DNA from 3 places in the uncultured Ligilactobacillus sp. genome. Region 1 is predicted to be linked to each of the others. Evidence: predicted binding sites of a transcription regulator. Region 1 holds the regulator's gene; each other region holds the start of a gene.

Evidence for each region. Region 1 encodes LexA, which represses DNA repair genes until DNA is damaged. Its sites were predicted from a motif close to CNAACANNTGTTNG; they were not measured.
Region 2: uvrB (excinuclease ABC subunit UvrB) is a predicted target of LexA. The motif match lies at 837-850, and genes of this name have one in related genera.
Region 3: recA (recombinase RecA) is a predicted target of LexA. The motif match lies at 4,377-4,390, and genes of this name have one in related genera.

What each region holds. Positions count from the first base shown of each region.
Region 1 covers NZ_CAQLEL010000131.1:20,406-27,151, reverse strand. The annotation lists gene Q9Q35_RS09630 (glycoside hydrolase family 92 protein) at 1-851, shown strand, start outside; gene lexA (transcriptional repressor LexA) at 1,129-1,752, shown strand; gene recN (DNA repair protein RecN) at 1,836-3,515, opposite strand; gene Q9Q35_RS09615 (arginine repressor) at 3,574-4,032, opposite strand; gene Q9Q35_RS09610 (TlyA family RNA methyltransferase) at 4,053-4,880, opposite strand; gene Q9Q35_RS09605 (polyprenyl synthetase family protein) at 4,895-5,773, opposite strand; gene Q9Q35_RS09600 (exodeoxyribonuclease VII small subunit) at 5,878-6,105, opposite strand; gene xseA (exodeoxyribonuclease VII large subunit) at 6,102-6,746, opposite strand, start outside.
Region 2 covers NZ_CAQLEL010000037.1:7,181-13,926, reverse strand. The annotation lists gene Q9Q35_RS02045 (phospho-sugar mutase) at 1-775, shown strand, start outside; gene uvrB (excinuclease ABC subunit UvrB) at 899-2,899, shown strand; gene uvrA (excinuclease ABC subunit UvrA) at 2,918-5,764, shown strand; gene Q9Q35_RS02030 (S-ribosylhomocysteine lyase) at 5,831-6,304, shown strand; gene Q9Q35_RS02025 (serine dehydratase beta chain) at 6,471-6,746, shown strand, end outside.
Region 3 covers NZ_CAQLEL010000136.1:4,997-11,742, forward strand. The annotation lists gene Q9Q35_RS09950 (KUP/HAK/KT family potassium transporter) at 1-471, opposite strand, end outside; gene Q9Q35_RS09955 (deoxynucleoside kinase) at 647-1,375, shown strand; gene rny (ribonuclease Y) at 1,433-2,983, opposite strand; gene recA (recombinase RecA) at 3,160-4,266, opposite strand; gene pgsA (CDP-diacylglycerol--glycerol-3-phosphate 3-phosphatidyltransferase) at 4,484-5,071, opposite strand; gene Q9Q35_RS09975 (RodZ domain-containing protein) at 5,179-6,111, opposite strand; gene ymfI (elongation factor P 5-aminopentanone reductase) at 6,150-6,746, opposite strand, start outside.

The sequences.
Region 1 (6,746 bases):
TCGAAGGAGAAGAGAATTGGTCGCTTTCGAAAACACTCGAATATGCATTCGATGATTACTGCATAGCTCTTATGGCTGAAACGATGGGGCGTAAGGATGTCGCTGACGAATTCTACCGACGCTCAGGCAATTATGTAAACGTATACAATCCTGCGACATCTTTCATGCAGCCTCGCGACTCTAAAGGAGATTTTCTTGACGGTTTCAACCCCGACGATTATACTGAAGATATCTGTGAGAGCAATGGGTGGCAGTATTTCTGGTCGGTACAACATGATATTGACGGACTCATTGACCTTGTCGGAGGGAAAGACCGCTTTAAAGAAAAACTCGACAGCATGATGACCTACAATCCTTCACCCAATGACTCACTCCCGATATTCAGCACCGGCATGATCGGCCAATATGCTCATGGAAATGAGCCCAGCCATCATGTAGTGTATATGTACAACAATGTCGGACGTCCCGATTTAACTCAGAAATATGCTTCAGAAATAATCGAGCAGCTTTACAATACGACTCCTGCAGGTCTGTGCGGCAATGAGGATTGCGGACAGATGTCGGCCTGGTTTGTATTCTCGGCAATGGGCTTCTATCCGGTCAATCCCGTAAATGGGATATATGAGTTGGGAACTCCGCTATTTAAAAAGATGCAACTGCATCTTGACAACGGCAAAATATTTACCGTTAATGCTCCTGATGTCAGCAAAGAAAACATATATATCCGCTCGGTAAAAATCGATGGTAAGCCTTATGACAAGACTTTCATCACTCACGAGCAGATAATGTCGGGAGCTACTGTAGACATGGAGATGTCAGCTACTCCGGCGTCATTCCCCGACAATAAATAAATTTTCGTAATTTTGCACTACAGTTATTACAGAAAGCAATTATCACCTCAAATCTGATGAATAGAATCAATCTTTCAGCCATTTCTTTTGGTTTTAATATCGCCATAATATCTACCTCACATTTTATCTTTTTTGTAGATATTATATCGCGTTTGATTACATTTTAATATATTTTGCTTAACAGTTATTTCCTCCCTCCACTAAAGCAAACGCTTGTTTGTAACTGTTGGTTTTCTATGTTATAATTACTCTATAAAAATGTATTGAGGTGTTCAAAATGACAAAAGCATCCGAAAAAAGACAGCTAAACATTTTGCGTTTTATCTACAATACAGTTGAGAGCAAAGGTTATCCACCGACTGTGCGAGAGATCTGTCAAGCAGTCTCACTTTCTTCGACCTCAACTGTACACGGTCATTTAGCACGCTTAACTAAGAAAGGCTTTCTCAAAAAAGATCCTACCAAGCCGCGGGCAATGGAAGTTACCCCAGCTGGTCTAGAAGCCTTGGGGATCAAGACCACTTTAAATGAGATCCCAGTCGTTGGAACTGTGACCGCAGGGATGCCGATCTTAACTGTTGAAGAAACAACTGATTATTTTCCATTACCCCCTAATTTAAGTGATGCCAATGATTTGTTCATGTTGAACATTCGTGGTGAAAGCATGATCGATGCTGGGATCTTAGATGGTGATCAAGTTATCGTTAGAAAACAATCTGCTGCTGATAATGGTGATATCGTGATCGCCATGACCGAAGACGATGAAGCAACATGCAAGCGATTCTACAAAGAAGACGGATATTTTAGATTACAACCTGAAAATGAAACGATGGATCCGATCATCTTGGATAATGTCGTAATTTTAGGTAAAGTCATCGGACTCTACCGTGATATGATCTAAAGTCAATATTTTAGTGACTAGGAGTTTACAGACTTCTAGTTTTTTTATTCAAAAAAAGATGCCTCAAAGTGCATCTTTTAGAACTATTTACTTGCCTTAGCCATTTTTAACAATTCTTCTGCATGTTCTAGCGTCAAAGTCGTGATCGAAGAACCCGATAGCATTCGAGCTAATTCTTCGATCCGTTCCTTATCATTTAAGATCGTAAGCGAAGTTTCAGTCCGACCATTAGCTACATGTTTAGCAATGAAATAATGGTGGTCTGCCACAGCTGCGACCTGTGGTAAGTGGGTGATACACAGCACTTGCGAATTAGTTGCGATCTGACTGATTTTTTCAGCAATCGCTTGTGCGACGCGCCCACTGACTCCAGTATCGACCTCATCAAAAATAATACTCGTCACACCCTTATTTTGGGCAAAGATCGTCTTTAGTGCGAGCATGATCCGCGATAATTCACCACCAGAAGCGATCTTTGCTAAAGCCCCCATTTCTTCTCCAGGATTAGTTTGAATGTAAAATTCGACCCGATCAAGACCATTTTCAGTCAATTGTCCGTTCTCTGGTAAAAAACGTACTTCAAAAACAGCTTTATCCATATAAAGTGCACCCAATTGCTGATGGATCTCAGCTTCGAGTCGTTTAGCAGTTTGTTTGCGTAACTCACTGATCTCTAGTGCTAATTCTTTTGCCTTGGCGTGAGCTTCTTTGACCTGTTCGACTTGCTGTTCTAAGTTTTCATCGCTTTGTTGCATCGTTTCAAGTTCTCGTTTTATCTTATCGTAATAAGTTAGGATCGTTTCGATCGAATCACCATATTTACGCTTGAGTTGATGGATCGTTTCGAGCCGTGCTTCGATGGAATTTAATAATTCTTCATCCCACTCCAGATCACTTAATTGCCCTGAAACTTCATGCGCTGCATCTTGCAGATTATAGAAAGCATCGGAAACCTTTTCGTAGATCGCTGCTAATTCAGAATTGAACTCAGCCACGTCTTCTAACTCGCTCATGACATTACCTAGAACACTCATCACATCTAATTCTTCACCATTTAGCACTTGATAACTCATCTCTAAAGCGTGATGGATCGTTTGATAATTATCTAATTGGCGTTTTTGTTCTTGGAGCTCTTCTTCTTCCCCCTCGTGTAACTGCGCTTCACTGATCTCATTAACTTGAAATTGTAACATATCAAGTCTTTGAGCCCACTCATGCGCATTTTTCTCGCGTTGCTCTAGTGCATGAGAAAGACGACGATAATCTGCATAAAGTGTCTGGTATTGTGCCAATTTAGCTAGGATCTCAGGCTGATAATTATCAACTAAGGCTAAATGACGCTCAGGATCCATCAATTCTTGATGCTCATTTTGCCCATGGATATCGATCAATGTTTGCCCCACCTGCCGAAGTGTGCCTAGATTGACCAAAACGCCATTTATCCGGCAAACATTTTTGCCACTGCGATAAATATCGCGTTGTAAGATCAAAACATCATCCTCACATTCGATCCCAAACTCATCTAAAAGCTCATATGTTCGAGTTGCTTTAGGGATAGTAAATTGTCCTTGGAGCAATGATTTATTAGCTCCCTTGCGAATAAAATCACTCGAGCCACGTCCACCTGCTAGTAGCCCTAAAGCATCGATAATAATGGACTTACCAGCCCCAGTTTCACCAGTCAAGACCGTCATATTCGTTCCAAAATCAACGGTCAACTGCTCAATAATTGCAAAATCACGGATCATTAATTCTTGTAACAAAGTACTTTCCTGCTGTTGCTAAAAGTAACAGTTTTTCCTTTCCCAAAATCTAAAAGTCCTATTTATCATCGACCAAGGCCAATAATTTACGCTCGATCTGCAACGCATCTTCATTTGAACGTGCAAAGAGCATGATCGTGTCATCATCACCTAAAGTAGCAAAAACTTCATCGTAGTTCATTTGTGAGATCAAGCTCGAAAGTGCTGGCCCATTACCAGGCAAAACTTTGACCATACATAGATCACGGTGACAGTCAGAAACAAGATAGGCGTCACGCAAAACTTTCCTTAGTTTTTTTTCGGTATTATCCTTCTTGGTCGTCGGTAAACTATACCGATACGACCCATCTGGCGTCGGTACTTTGATCAGCTGCATCTCTTTTACATCACGTGAGATAGTAGCTTGAGTCACTTCAACTCCCTTAGCTAAAAGGAGACTAACAAAGTCTTCTTGCCGATAAATCGCATTATCCTGGATCATTTTTTTAATAATTCGTTGTCTATCTTGTTTTCTCACTGAGAAATCATCCTTCCTACCTACTTATCTTTTTGATGAAGTAATGTTTGATGGGCTTGTTTGATCACTGCACTTGGATCGACATTAGCACTGATCGTTGCAGTCTTTGATGTTGCACGCAAATGGACTAAAAATTCAATATTTCCTTCACCACCCGTGATCGGTGAAAAATCAAGGTCTAAAACATCATATCCTGCTTTGACAGCAAAAGCGACCAACTCTTGGATCACTTCTAAATGGACTTTTTCATCCCGAACGATCCCGTGCTTACCAACTTTTTCACGTCCCGCCTCAAATTGAGGCTTGATCAAAGCCACCACGTCACCGCCCGGCTCTAAGATCGCATGTAAAGTCGGCAAGATAAGTTGTAATGAAATAAAAGAAACATCGATCGTCGCAAAATCAGGGCGTCCAGCAGTAAAATCGTCTAATTTACTGTAGCGAAAGTTAGTATTCTCCATTACAACGACTCGCGGATCTTGACGCAACTTCCAAGCTAATTGATTAGTTCCCACATCGAGGGCATAACTCAACTTGGCACCTTTTTGTAAGGCAACATCAGTAAAGCCACCCGTAGATGAACCGATATCAAGGACTGTTTTATTTTTGGTACTTAGTTTAAAGACTTTGAGCGCTTTTTCAAGCTTTAAACCACCACGACTAACATAGGGCATCTTTTTCCCCTTAAAATGTAATTTGACACTTGGATCGATCTTTTCACCTGGTTTATCCAATCGTTCTTCATTTTCACCTAAGATCTCACCTGCCATAACTGCACGTTTCGCTTGTTCGCGTGTCTCGAATAGACCCTGCTTGACCAATAATACATCTACACGTTCTTTTTTCATACTTACATCCTTACTTATAATTTAAAATACTCTAGCACTTGACGCAAAAGAGAAGTCTCAAGACCACTTTCATCCAAAAGCTCAAGTTGATCTTTTGCTTGCTTTAACGTATCAGCTAGTGCCTGTTTAGCTCCTTTTAGCCCTAAAAGGCGTGGATAAGTATTTTTATTTTCCGCCACATCCTTATTAGCTGTCTTACCCAACTCGGCTGTAGTTGCCGTCACATCTAAAATATCGTCATAGATCTGAAAGGCTAGACCAAATTTTTGCCCAAAAGTAACTAATGCCTGTTCTTGTTTTGGTGTTGCTTCACCTAAAATGGCACCGGCAAAACAAGCATATTCCAACAATTGTCCCGTTTTATTTTTATGGACTTGCATCAACTCAGATAAGGTCAAAGTGGCCTTTTCACCTAAGATATCGCCAGTTTGGCCTGCGACCATCCCATTTGCCCCCGCTGCTTTTGCAAGTTCAGCTACCAAGGTAATCCGTTTTTGGGGAGTAAGCTTTGTTTTAGCTAACCAGCCAAAAGCCTCAGTTAAGAGAGCATCGCCTGCTAAAACCGCTATATCTTGACCAAAAACTTTATGATTTGTCGGTTTGCCCCGCCGCAGATCGTCATTATCCATCTCAGGTAGATCATCATGGATCAAAGAGTATGTGTGCAGAAATTCTAGACTTCCCGCCACACTCAAAACATCTGTATCGATATTTTTTTCTAAACTTTGGCAGATCACCAAGATCAAAAGCGGTCTGATCCGTTTCCCCCCCGCTTCAAGCGAATATTGCATTGCCACTCGAAGTGTCTCATTCTCAGTAAATTGCGTCAAGTAATGTCGCATATGCTGTTCAAGTAATGGGATCATTTTATTTTGAAAATTTGCTAACTGCATTTTTCACTTTCTAGGTATGGGATCACTAAGAAGCCCTAGATTCCTTCCTTATTTACTTTAACAGTATTGCTCCCATCAAGTTTCTCACAATACACAGCTAAATATCAGTCATTATTTGCCTCAAAGACGACTTCTTGACCTTCTTCGTTGATAACCTTAGTCAAAGTATCCTCTGCATTTTGGAGGGTCTCTTGCAATTTTTTACTTAAAGCTACCCCTTTTTGGAATTGCGCTAGCGCCTCTTCTAAAGGAACATCGCCCTGCTCAAGTTTGCCTACGATCGCTTCTAACATTTGTAATTCTTGTTCAAAAGTTAAATTTTTTTCTGTCATTTTTTCTTCATCCCATCAATTTTAGTAACTTTAGCTTTAACACTACCATCGCTTAAATGCAATTTGATCTCAGAACCGACCGTCAGATCAGATGTTTTTTTGATGATCTTTTCATCTGCCGTGACGTAAGAAAAACCACGTCCCATAACGCGCAACGGGCTCAACATATCTAAAGCAGCGGTAGCCTTTACCAAACGTTGCTCTCTATCACCAACATATTTTTCCGTTGCCCGAAATAGGTCTTTTTTGAGCTGTGCCACCTGTTGTTTATGCAAGTTGATCGTATCTTTTGGCGAAGAACGTTGCAAACGCGTCATCAGCTCTGAAAATGACTTTTCTTTTTGATACAACTGTTCACGATAAGCCTGTTTGAGTCGATTCTGGTAACCGTCAAGTTTTTGAAGGTAGCCTTCATACAGGCGATTTGATTGCATAAAGACGTAAGAATTTTGCAACTTTTGTAGCTGTTGGCGCCGTAACTTTAGCATAGCTTGATAACTTTGGATCAAACGTAACTTATCTTGTTTGATCCGCAAGATCTCGTCTTCTAAAACTGGCGTCGCCAATTCAGCTGCTGCAGTAGGTGTCGCTGCCCTGACATCAGCCACTAGGTCAGCGATCGTCGTATCCGTTTCGTGTCC
Region 2 (6,746 bases), on a different contig from region 1:
AGATGGTGAATATGAATTGTTGACGGGTAACCAGATCGCAGCTTTGATGTTGAATTATATTTTAACAGCACGTAAAAAAGCCGGTAACTTACCCGCAAATGCAGCTTTAGTAAAATCGATCGTTTCAAGTGAATTTGCTGCTAAAGTTGCTGCTGATTTTGGAGTCGAAGCGATCAATGTCTTGACTGGGTTCAAGTTCATCGCTGAACAGATCCAACATTTTGAAGAAACAAATGAACACAGCTTCATGTTAGGTTTTGAAGAAAGTTATGGTTATTTGATCCGCCCATTTGTACGCGATAAAGATGCGATCCAATCTTTAGTACTATTAGCTGAAGTAGCTGCTTTCTACAAGAAACAAGGTAAGAATTTATATGATGGCCTTCAAGAATTATTTGAAAAGTACGGCTATTTTGCTGAAAAGACGATCGCTTTGACCTTTGATGGGATCGAAGGTGCACAAGAGATCAAAGACTTGATGGCTAAGTTCCGTCAAGAATTGCCAACTGATTTTGCCGGTTATAAGGTTATCGCAGCTGAAGACTATCAAGCTTCCAGTCGTCAAGATGCAGAAGGTAACGTGACAGCGATCAACTTGCCTAAGTCAAATGTTTTGAAATACTTCCTTGAAGATGGAACTTGGATCGCAGTTCGTCCTTCAGGTACAGAACCAAAGATCAAATTTTACATTGGTACGCAAGGCGACTCCGAAGCTGATGCACAAGCTAAATGTGAAAAATTTGAAAAAGCGATCAATGATTTCATCAAGGGCTAAAGTTAGCTGTTAGTTGTAAAAGACACGGAAATCGCCGTGTCTTTTTTTGATTCTGCTGATGCGAAAATACGTTCGTTGTGGTATAATCTTGTAAGCAATAGTTTTTAATGAGGGGGTAATCATTTGATCGAGCGTCAAGCCGATAAAGAGTTCAAATTAGTTTCAAAATATCAACCAACTGGAGACCAACCACAAGCGATCGCTGAGCTTGTAACAGGGGTCAAAGCTGGTAAAAAAGAACAGATCTTATTGGGAGCCACTGGGACAGGGAAAACTTTTACGATCTCAAATGTGATCGCAAAAGCCAATAAGCCGACTTTGGTCTTAGCTCATAATAAGACTTTGGCAGGACAGCTTTATGGGGAGTTCAAAGAATTTTTCCCAGACAATGCTGTTGAATATTTTGTATCTTACTACGATTACTATCAACCTGAGGCTTATGTTCCTTCAAGTGATACTTATATCGAAAAGGATTCGAGCATCAACGATGAGATCGATAAATTACGGCACTCTGCGACTAGTTCGTTATTAGAGCGTAATGATGTGATCGTGGTGGCCTCAGTTTCATCGATCTTTGGTTTAGGTGATCCAAAAGAATATCGTGATCAAGCTCTTTCATTACGAGTTGGCCAAGAGATCGAACGGGACAAGTTGTTGAATCAATTGATCGATGTTCAATTTGAACGTAACGATATCGACTTTCAACGGGGGCGTTTTCGTGTTCGGGGTGATGTAGTCGAGATCTTCCCCGCTTCACGTGATGAACAAGCGCTTAGGGTCGAATTTTTTGGTGATGAGATCGATCGGATCCGAGAAGTTGATCCTTTGACTGGTGAGATCTTAGGTGAGCGCAATCACGTTGTCATCTTCCCAGCGACGCACTTTTTAACAAGTGGCGAACGCTTAGAAGGATCTATCAAGAGCATCGAGGCCGAATTAGCTCAAAGGTCAAAAGTCTTGCGTGCGGATGGCAAGCTATTAGAAGCCCAACGCTTAGAACAACGAACAACATACGACATTGAGATGTTGCGTGAAATGGGATATTGTTCGGGGATCGAAAATTATTCGCGGCATATGGATGGAAGAAAACCAGGGGAAGCACCATATACGCTGTTGGACTTCTTTCCAGATGATTTTTTGATCGTAGTCGATGAATCCCATGTTACGATGCCTCAAGTGCGTGGGATGTACAATGGTGACCGCTCACGTAAGCAGATGTTAGTCGATTACGGGTTCCGTCTTCCAAGTGCCTTGGATAATCGGCCATTAAAGTTAGCCGAATTTGAAGAACGAGTAAATCAGATCATTTATATGTCGGCGACCCCAGGTGTTTACGAACAAGAACGTACTGATACTGTCGTGCAACAGATCATTCGACCAACCGGATTATTGGATCCAGAAGTTGAAGTTCGTCCGATCATGGGACAAATGGACGATCTAGTAGCTGAGATCGCCAAGAGGACCAAACGAGATGAGCGCGTCTTTGTAACGACTTTGACTAAGAAAATGGCAGAAGATCTGACTGATTATTTCAAAGAGATGAGTATTAAAGTCAAGTATCTGCATTCTGATATCAAGACACTTGAACGGACACAGATCGTGCGAGATCTTCGTTTAGGGAAATTTGATGTGCTCGTTGGGATCAATTTATTACGTGAAGGGATCGATGTACCAGAGGTCTCGTTAGTTGCGATCTTAGATGCCGATAAAGAAGGCTTTTTGCGCAATGAACGTTCTTTGATCCAAACGATCGGTCGTGCTGCGCGAAATGAAAAGGGGCATGTGATCATGTATGCTGATACAGTGACCGATTCGATGCAAGCAGCGATGGACGAAACAGCACGGCGGCGGGCGATCCAAATGCAATACAATGACGAACATGGGATCGTGCCAAAAACAGTTAAAAAAGAGATCCGTGATGTGATCACAATGACGACTAAGCCAAAAGAAAGCACTAAAGATTTAAATGATAAACTCGATTTTGATGAATTGAGCAAACAAGAACAACGAGAAATGATCGCACGTTTAGAGGAGCAAATGAAAACTGCCGCTAAAAACCTTGACTTTGAGGATGCAGCCGCTTTACGTGATACTGTGATGGAATTAAAAGCACAGCTTGATTAAATAGAAAGGATGAAAGTTGTGGGAAAAAATAAGATTACGATCCGTGGTGCCAGAGAGCATAATTTAAAAGATATCAATGTTGAGATCCCCAAAGAAAAACTTGTCGTGATCACGGGTCTCTCCGGTTCAGGTAAAAGTTCACTTGCTTTTGATACTTTATATGCTGAAGGTCAGCGCCGCTATGTTGAGAGTTTGTCGGCTTATGCTAGGCAATTTTTAGGTCAGATGGATAAACCTGATGTCGATTCGATCGATGGACTTTCACCAGCGATCTCGATCGATCAAAAGACAACTTCGAAGAATCCACGCTCAACTGTTGGGACTGTAACGGAGATCAATGACTACTTGCGTTTGTTGTGGGCACGAGTAGGTACGCCGATCTGTCCTAATGATGGCAGTGAGATCACGAGTCAATCGCCAGAGCAAATGGTCGATCGCGTCTTGCAGCTCCCCGAAAGGACTAAGCTCCAGATCTTGGCGCCGATCGTGATAGGTAAGAAAGGACAACATAAAAAAGTTTTAGAAAAGATCAAACGTGAAGGTTTTGTCCGAGTCATGATCGATGATAAATTGCATGATATTGCTGAAGATATCGAGCTAGATAAGAATCTCAAACATGATATCTTTGTGGTGGTCGATCGGATCGTTATTAAAGAAGGGATACGCTCACGGTTATTTGATTCATTTGAAGCAGCGTTACGCTTGGCTGAAGGTAGTGTATTTGTTGATGTGGTCGGCGACAAAATGTTACAGTTTTCGGAAAATTTTGCTTGTCCTTATTGTGGTTTTACGATCGGAGAACTTGAACCACGACTATTTTCTTTCAATGCGCCTTTTGGAGCTTGTCCAGATTGTGATGGATTAGGAATGAAGCTTGAAGTCGATATCGATCTAGTCGTGCCTGATCGAAAAAAGACACTTAACGAAGGGGCAATGGAACCGTGGAATCCGATCAGTTCCAAATATTATCCAACTTTATTAAAGCAAGCATGTGAAGCCTTCGGGATCGATATGGATACCCCGTTTGAAGATCTACCTCAAGAACAGCAAGATATCATTTTGTATGGTGCTAAGGATAAGACTTTCCATTTCCGGTATGAAAATGATTTTGGGGGGATACGTGATATTGACACGACCTTTGAAGGGGTCATTCCAAATATTGATCGGCGTTATCATGAGACAAATAGTGATTTTACCCGCGATGTGATGCGCAAATATATGACGAGTTTGCAATGTCAAACTTGTCATGGATATCGCTTGAATCGCAAAGCCCTAGCAGTTAAGATCGCCGGTAAGCATATCGGTGAAGTTTCTGATCTGCCGATCGCCGATGAATTGGCCTTTTTTGAGGGTTTGGAATTTAGTGAACAAGCAGCTCAGATCGCGCGCCCGATCTTAAAAGAGATCAAAGACCGATTGACATTTTTGGTGAATGTTGGGTTGGATTATCTGAATTTAAGTCGTTCAGCACGTACCCTTTCTGGGGGAGAAGCCCAACGGATCCGTTTAGCAACGCAGATCGGTTCTAACCTTTCAGGGGTCTTATATATTTTAGATGAACCTTCGATCGGGTTACATCAACGGGATAATGATCGTTTGATCGCTTCTTTACGTGCCATGTGTGAGTTGGGAAATACTTTAGTCGTAGTAGAACACGATGAAGACACGATGCGAGCCGCTGATTATTTGATCGATATCGGTCCAGGCGCTGGGATAGAAGGTGGTCAAGTCATGGCTGCGGGCACACCTAAGCAAGTTGCACGTTCGAAGAGATCATTGACTGGACAATATCTAGCTGGAAAAAAATATATTCCGATCCCAGCTACCAGACGTCAAGGTAATGGAAATTTTGTTGAGATCATTGGAGCAACAGAAAATAATCTTAAGGATATCGATGTGAAATTTCCGCTGGGTGAATTTATTGCGGTCACTGGTGTCTCGGGTTCTGGTAAGTCTACATTAGTTAATATGATCTTGAAACGAGCTTTAGCCCAAAAACTACACCATAATTCTGAAAAACCAGGTAAATTCAAGCAGATCAAAGGTACTGAACACCTTGAAAAAGTTATCAATATCGATCAAAGTCCGATCGGGCGTACTCCGCGGAGTAATCCTGCGACATATACGGGGGTCTTTGATGATATACGGGGGTTATTTGCCCAAACTAACCAAGCTAAGTTACGTGGTTATGGCAAAGGGCGCTTTAGTTTTAACGTTAAAGGTGGTCGCTGTGAAGCCTGCAAAGGGGATGGGATCATCAAGATCGAGATGAATTTCTTACCTGATGTGTATGTGCCATGTGAAGTTTGTCACGGAGCACGTTATAATTCTGAAACGCTAGAAGTTGAATATAAAGGCAAAAATATCGCTCAGATCTTAGAAATGAATGTCTTAGAAGCATTAGAATTCTTTAGTGCGATCCCTAAGATCAAGCGCAAATTGCAAACGATCGTCGATGTTGGGCTAGGTTATGTTTCATTAGGACAACCAGCAACGACTTTATCCGGTGGGGAAGCCCAACGGATGAAATTAGCTTCTGAATTGCATCGTAAATCAGCGGGTAAGACCTTTTATATTTTAGATGAACCGACTACTGGCTTGCATACCGATGATATCAAGCGTCTATTGAACGTCTTACAGCGACTAGTTGATAAGGGCAATACGGTATTAGTGATCGAGCACAATTTAGATGTTATCAAATCGGCTGACCATTTGATCGATCTAGGACCAGAAGGTGGCCAACGTGGCGGACAGATCGTTGGAGTCGGGACACCTGAAAAATTATGTCAGATCGAACAAAGTTACACTGGTAAATATTTAAAACCGCTCTTAGAAAATGGCCATTATGAACCACGGCAAGATTAAGACTTGCTTTTTAATGCCAAACTGTTAAAGTTAAAGTGTACAATTAATAATAGGGGTGTTGATAGAATGGCAGAAGTTGAAAGCTTTACATTAGATCATACCGCAGTCAAGGCACCTTATGTGCGTTTGATCACGGTAGAAGAAGGTCCAAGAGGTGATCAGATCTCAAACTTTGATCTTAGATTGGTCCAACCAAATGAAAACGCGATCCCAACAGCGGGCTTGCATACGATCGAGCATATGTTAGCGGGTTATTTACGTGACCATATGGATGGCGTGATCGATTGTTCTCCATTCGGTTGCCGGACGGGTTTTCATTTGATCATGTGGGGCGAGCATGATACGGTCGAAGTTGCTAAAGCCTTAAAAGCCTCCTTAAATGATATTTTGAATGCTTCTTGGGAAGATGTTCAAGGAACTGATATCAAGAGTTGTGGTAATTATCGTGATCACTCATTGTTCTCAGCCAAAGAATGGTGCCAAAAAATCTTGGATGAAGGTATCTCATCCGATCCATTTGAACGTAAAGTAGTAGAATAATAGACAACTTAGGGCTAGCTCAAGTTTGGGGCTAGCTCTTTTTTGGGACTAGGTTAGTAAGCTGTGCTAGATTGAAAAAAAATAAATTAAATTTTTCACATGTAGTGATAAAAGGCGAACTTTAGTGATACATTAATAAAAAATAACTTAAGTCGAGGTGAAAATGGTGAGCGGGAATTACAAGAGTGTTTTTGATATTATCGGACCTGTTATGGTAGGCCCTTCAAGTTCACATACTGCTGGAGCTGTAGCGATCGGTCAAGCGGCACATAAAATATTTGGTGAACTGATCGAACAGGTGATAGTCGACTACTACGAATCTTTTGCTAAAACACATCAAGGGCATGGAACTGACTATGCTGTGATCGCAGGTGTGTTAGGTATGCAAACGGATGATCTGCGCGTTCCAAAAGCGGTCGATATCGCACGGGCTCAAGGGATC
Region 3 (6,746 bases), on a different contig from region 1:
CACAAATAAAACTAATAAGATCACAAACGTTACAATGATCACGCTATTTTGAGATGCGATCGGAACATTTTGACCAAATGCAACGCCCTTTAATCCTTCGATCGCACTGGTAACGGTCACTGCTGGAGTCAAGGTCCCATCAGCTAACAAAGCAGCCCCCCCGATCAAAGCTGGGACTATCAGCCACTTTTTCTGATGGCGTACCAAAGCATAAAGTGCAAAGATCCCACCTTCACCGTGGTTATCTGCTTTCAACGCGATCAAAACATATTTGATCGTCGTCATCAACATCAGAGTCCAAAAAACTAACGAGAGACAGCCGATAAGGTATTCACGAGTCAAGTATTTCGGACTCCCTAGATCCGCTAATAAAGCTTTCATTACATACAAAGGTGAAGTCCCTATATCCCCGTAAACGATCCCCAATGTGATCAAAGACCCTAAAAATAGCTGTCTTTTTTGTTTTTCCATTATCTCACGAGCCTTTCTGGCAGGCTATCATCTTGCCCACAGTCTGCCCTATAAAAAATTTTATATAGAGAAATATATGCCTCTCATAACAATTAGTCAAGTAATTCACCATTTGAAAAATAAACGTTAAAAATGTAAGATAGTTAAGTACATTAACCGAGAGGATGAACTTTCTATGATCACACTAGCTGGGATTATCGGATCAGGTAAATCAAGCCTAACACAGATCTTAGCTCAAGAATTAGGCTCAAAGCCGTTCTTTGAACCCGTTGAAGACAACCCTGTCTTACCATTATTTTACAAAGGCAACGAAATTGCGGCCAAAAAACGTCAAGCTGGCGATAAGGATGCTACCAATCCTTATGCCTATCTATTACAAACTTTCTTTTTAAATCGTCGTTTTATGATGATGAAACAAGCTATGCAACACCCAAACAACATCTTAGATCGCTCGATCTATGAAGATGCGATGTTCATGAAGATGAATACCGATATGGGAAATGCAACTCAGATCGAATATGCGACCTACCAAGAACTTTTAGGACATATGTTGACTGAACTCAAGGCAGCTACTCCTGCTAACGATACCGATCTGATGGTCTTGATCAAAGTTTCCTATGATACGATGATCAAGCGCATCCAAAAACGTGGGCGTAAATATGAACAGATCTCAACTGATCCTTCATTGATCGAATACTACCAACAGCTCTTACGTTATTACGATGATTTTGAGAAAAATTATGGACTCTCTCAACTGTTGATCATCGATGGTGATAAATACGATTTCGTTGAAAATCAGACTGATCGTAATCACGTTTTAGATTTGATCGAAGACCGTTTAGTCACTCTAGGAAACTTGAGTGCTAAACAAGCTGAAAAGTTAAAGCAAGAACGCCGTGTCTAATAAAAAAGCTGTAGCTCTGATCGGACTACAGCTTTTTTGATACAATTGCTAAAACTATTACTTAGCATATTCGACCGCTCGTGTTTCACGAATAACGGTAACTTTGATATGCCCTGGATATTCAAGTTCTTCTTCGATCTTATTTCGAATATCACGTGCTAAAACAGTTGCTTCTAAGTCATTGACCTCATTTGGTTTAACGATGATCCGAACTTCACGCCCTGCTTGGATCGCATAGCTCTTTTTCACACCTTCAAATTCATTAGAGATATTCTCTAATTTTTCAAGGCGATGAATGTAGTTTTCCAGTGACTCGCTCCGAGCCCCTGGACGTGCAGCTGAAACAGCATCAGCTGCCGCAACTAAAACTGCGATCGTTGATTTTGGTGCTACATCACCGTGGTGAGAGGCGATCGTATTGACAATGACATCGTTTTCTTTATATTTCTTCGCCAACTCCACCCCGATCTCAACATGAGAGCCATCAACTTCATGATCAACTGCTTTTCCGATATCGTGTAGTAAACCTGCGCGTTTCGCTATTGTAACGTCTTCACCTAACTCAGCTGCAAGGACCCCTGTGATCTTAGCAACTTCGATCGAATGATCCAACACATTTTGACCATAACTTGTCCGATAATTCAAACGACCGACTGTCTTGATCAAATCTGGATGCATTGAATGGATCCCAAGATCAAAGATAGCTTCTTCACCAGTCTGGCGGATCCGACTATCCATTTCCTTGGTAGCCTTTTCGACCATTTCCTCGATACGTGCTGGATGGATCCGACCATCTTGGATCAATTTTTCTAAGGCCATTTTGGCGATCTCGCGTCTTACAGGATCAAAGCCACTCAAAACGACAGCTTCAGGAGTATCATCAATGATCAGATCGATCCCAGTCAAAGTTTCAAGTGTGCGAATATTACGTCCTTCACGCCCAATAATACGGCCCTTCATCTCATCATTTGGTAAGTTGACGACTGAGACAGTGGTTTCAGAGACCATATCAGCTGCACTGCGCTGGATAGCTTGTGCGATCAAACTCTTAGCCTTTTTGTCAGCTGTTGCTTGAGCTTGGGCTTCACTTTCCTTGATCATCACAGCTAATTCGTAACTCAAACTGTTACGCGTCTCTTTAAGAATAAGTTCCTTAGCTTGGTCTTTTGTCAAAGCGGCGATCTCTTCCAGCTTATCTTTTTGTTTTTGTTCAAGCGAAGTGACTTCCTTGCTCTTTGCAGTTAATCTTTGTTGCTCAGCACTCAGTTGATCTTCTTTTTGTGTAAGCATTTGTTCGCGTTTGTCTAAGACTGAATCCTTACGATCAAGGTTCTCTTCTCTTTTCAACAAACGATTTTCTTGTTTCTGAACTTCAAAGCGTCTCTCTTTCAATTCGCCTTCGACTTCTTTACGGTAGCGATGACTTTCATCTTTTGCTTCCAGTAAAGCCTCTTTTTTGGCACTAGCAATAATACCTTTGGCCGTTTGAGTTGCTGCATCTAGCGATTGTTCATAACTACGCTTTCGATAAAAGATTCCTAAAGCAAAACCTAGCACTAAAGTCAAAACAGCGATTGCGAGGATGGCACTAATAACAGTATAGTTCAAGTTTGCACCTCCGCGATCTATTTTATCGTGGTAAATCGACGGCTTAGGTCTAATTTACACACAATAATATTTTAATGTTTAATGTTGGTAAATGTCAATCATTATCAGTCTGTTTGACCTTTTATCTAGATAATGTCAAAAAAGAGTAGCTCTAGCAAACGGCTACTCTTTAAAGTTTATTTGTCGTCTTTACCTAAGTCCAAACTGACCGGCTTGTTAGCTGCTTTTTTATCAACTTTAGCCGCTTCTTTTTCCTTAGCTTTTTTTTCTTTTTCAAGTGCTTTTTTCTCTTTTTGTGTAAGCGTTGGTGTATCACGAACTTTTTGTGTGATCTCATCGGCCACTTCAGGATGTTCGCTCAAGTAAGCCTTTGTCTTTTCACGACCTTGACCGATATGGCTACCACCGTAAGAGAACCAAGAACCACTCTTTTCGATGATATCTTTCTCAACGGCTAAGTCGATCAATTCACCCATCTTCGAGATCCCTTCACCATACATGATATCGACTTCTGCCGTTCTAAATGGTGGTGCGACCTTATTTTTCACAACTTTGATCCGAGTCCGGTTACCTAAAACATCTGAACCGTCCTTGATCTGTTCAGCGCGCCGAACTTCCAAGCGGATCGTTGAGTAAAACTTAAGGGCCCGTCCACCAGGCGTTGTTTCTGGATTACCAAACATCACTCCGACTTTTTCACGGATCTGATTGATAAACAAAGCGATCGTCTTAGTCTTGTTGATCGTACCTGAAAGTTTACGTAAAGCTTGAGACATCAAACGCGCTTGTAAACCAACATGTGAGTCACCCATCTCGCCTTCGATCTCAGCTTTAGGAACTAAAGCCGCTACAGAGTCAATGACCACGATATCTACCGCGCCAGAAGAGACCAGTGCATCTGCGATCTGTAGACCTTCTTCGCCAGTACCAGGTTGAGAGAGCAACAAGTCATCGATATTGACACCCAAAGCTGTCGCATATGCAGGATCAAGTGCATTTTCCGCATCGATATAAGCAGCTAGACCGCCTTGTTTTTGAACTTCAGCAACAGCTTGCAAAGCAACTGTTGTCTTACCAGAACTTTCAGGGCCATAGATCTCTACGATACGTCCCCTTGGGAAGCCACCTACTCCCAAAGCTTCATCAAGGGCCAATGAACCACTTGGAACAGTTGAGATCTGGGTATCAGCCTTTTCACCCATCTTCATGATGGCACCCTTACCGAAATCTTTTTCGATCTTCTTGAGCGCTTTATCTAAAGCAACTTGTCTTTCGTCAGCCAAATTTACTCCTCCTCTTTGTCGTTTACTCACAAAGAACGTTTCCTAATCTACGTTCAATTACTCTGTACCATATATCATACTTATTTTTTTCAAAAAAAGCAAGCGTTTTGCGAACTAATGTTTGATATGTTTCAGCCTTACTTTAAAGATACGCAAAATACTTGGATCTCTATGCAAATAAATAGACTACCTCACCAGCTGAAGTAGTCCATCGTTTTTAATCGTTAAAAGAATCAGCAAAAATACTTCTACTCTTCCAAAAATAATCCAAGCCTGAATATACCGTAAAGAATAAGCAGATATACAATAAGATCTCACCGATCATGATATTTGCATTGATAAAGAAAACATTATTCAAATACAAGAACAAGATCGCAAACATTTGCGTCATTGTTTTGATCTTACCTGGAAGTTCAGCAGCCATGACTTTACCATCGTTTTCAACGATGATCAAGCGCAAACCAGTTACGGCTAATTCACGGCAAACAATGATCGCTGCGACCCACGCAGGTACTTTCCCCATCTGTACCAAGATGATAAATGCGGTCATTACCAACATCTTATCGGCTAGAGGATCAGCAAACTTGCCAAAGTTTGTAACTAATTTTTGTTTACGTGCGATCTGTCCATCCGCAAAATCCGTGATCGAAGCAATCGCAAAGATCAGCGCTCCAAGCAATTGTGTGGTCGGGATAACGGTACCAGCTAAAACCACCTCGCCCCAATCAAGCGGTAATAGCAGAACTAACATGAAGATCGGGATCAAAATGATCCGTAAAACTGTTAATTTATTCGGTAAATTCATAATTTTCTACTGTGTTGGCGGAAAAGTTTCATACTTTGAAAAGTGCACAGTTTCCTTTCTTAGATTTACTTATGCTTTGGCATCCGCCTTTTTCTGCCATACTACTTTTATTGTGCCGTTGTTTGTGCAACGTTTAATGTGATCGTACGTACGGTCAAAGTCTCGTTTTCTTTTAAGAAATCAAATTTCTTACCGTTGATCTTGATCGATGTTGCCTTTGAGTTCCCTAAATTCATAGTGATCGTTGTTGTATTTTCAGGGATCTCAATTGTTTGTGATGCATTATCAGCACTAAGTGTCCCTTGCCATACTTGGACCCCATTAGCTGAAACGGCATTCCAAGCTGTTGCACCATCAGAAACTGACATTTCGATCTTATTTGTAGCTGGGGCATTTTTTAGCTCATATACGAAAGCTGAACCCGCAGCTGATGTGTTAGTGATCTTTTGTTTAGTTGCCTTTTTAGATTCCTTCTTAGCTTTTGTGCTTGAACTTTCTTTTTTAGATGTGCTACTACTGCTGCTTTCACTACTTGAGGCTTTTTGCTTGGAACTACTGCTCTTAGCAGAACTTTCGGAAGAAACTGAGACTCTTTGACTATTATCAGCAATCTGTGTACTGCTATTACGGTCACGATCTCCCCAAGCAAAGATGTAGATCGTTCCTAAGATCGCAACTACGATAGCTACGATAATGATCGTAGGTAAATAACGGATCAAACCCGCAAGGATCGGTGACATAGTTTTTTCTTCTTCGCGCTTGACCGCTTCAGTACGTGTCGTTGCTTCTGTTTCTTCTTCTGGTTTGGGAGTTTTATCTTCATCTAGCTTAGCTAGCAACTCTTCTGGATCGATCCCAACAGTTTCTGCATATTGCTTGATAAAAGCTCGCACATAGAATTTACCTGGTAGCGCTGCAAAGTCATCGTCTTCGATCGCGATCAAATAACGTTTTTGGATCTTGGTCGTTTGTTGTAAGTCATCTAATGTCAAACCTTTTTCTTTACGTGCTTCTTTTAAAATTGTTCCAATATCTGTCATTTTATCTAATTTCTCCGTCTCTTTTTAGATTCTATCGTCTACACGAGCCAACCACCAGTCACATAAAGTGTCTGACCCGTTAAATAACTAGCTTTAGGGGCTAACAACATTTTTACGAAATAACTTATCTCACTTGGCTGAGCAAAGCGACCACTTGGGATCTCTTCTTGTACTGCTTGACGTTCACTACCAGAAAACATCTGATTCATCTGCGTATCTACTGCTCCAGGTGCGATCGTATTGACTGTGATCCCCAAAGAGGCAACTTCTTTACTATAAGCTTTGCAAAAGGCACTTTGTGCTCCTTTTACCGTACTATAACCGACCTCTAAAGCACTACCAGCACCACCATAGACCGAGCCAATAAACACGATCCGCGCTGCTTGACTGCGAGCTAATTTAGCTTCGAGCAACGCGATCAAACGTAACGGACTTTGTAGTTGCATCGCCAGCAACTGGTCAAAAGCTTGCGGTCCTTGTTGACTAAATAGCCCATACTCAGTCGTTCCTTGCGCAAAGATCAGTGCATCTAGACTGCCAAAGATCTGAGAAGCCACTTGTGGCATCGTGTCTGGTGCTGTAAGGTCAGCTTGGAGTGCTAAAAAATCCTGCTTAGGATAATTCTTTGCTAGTTT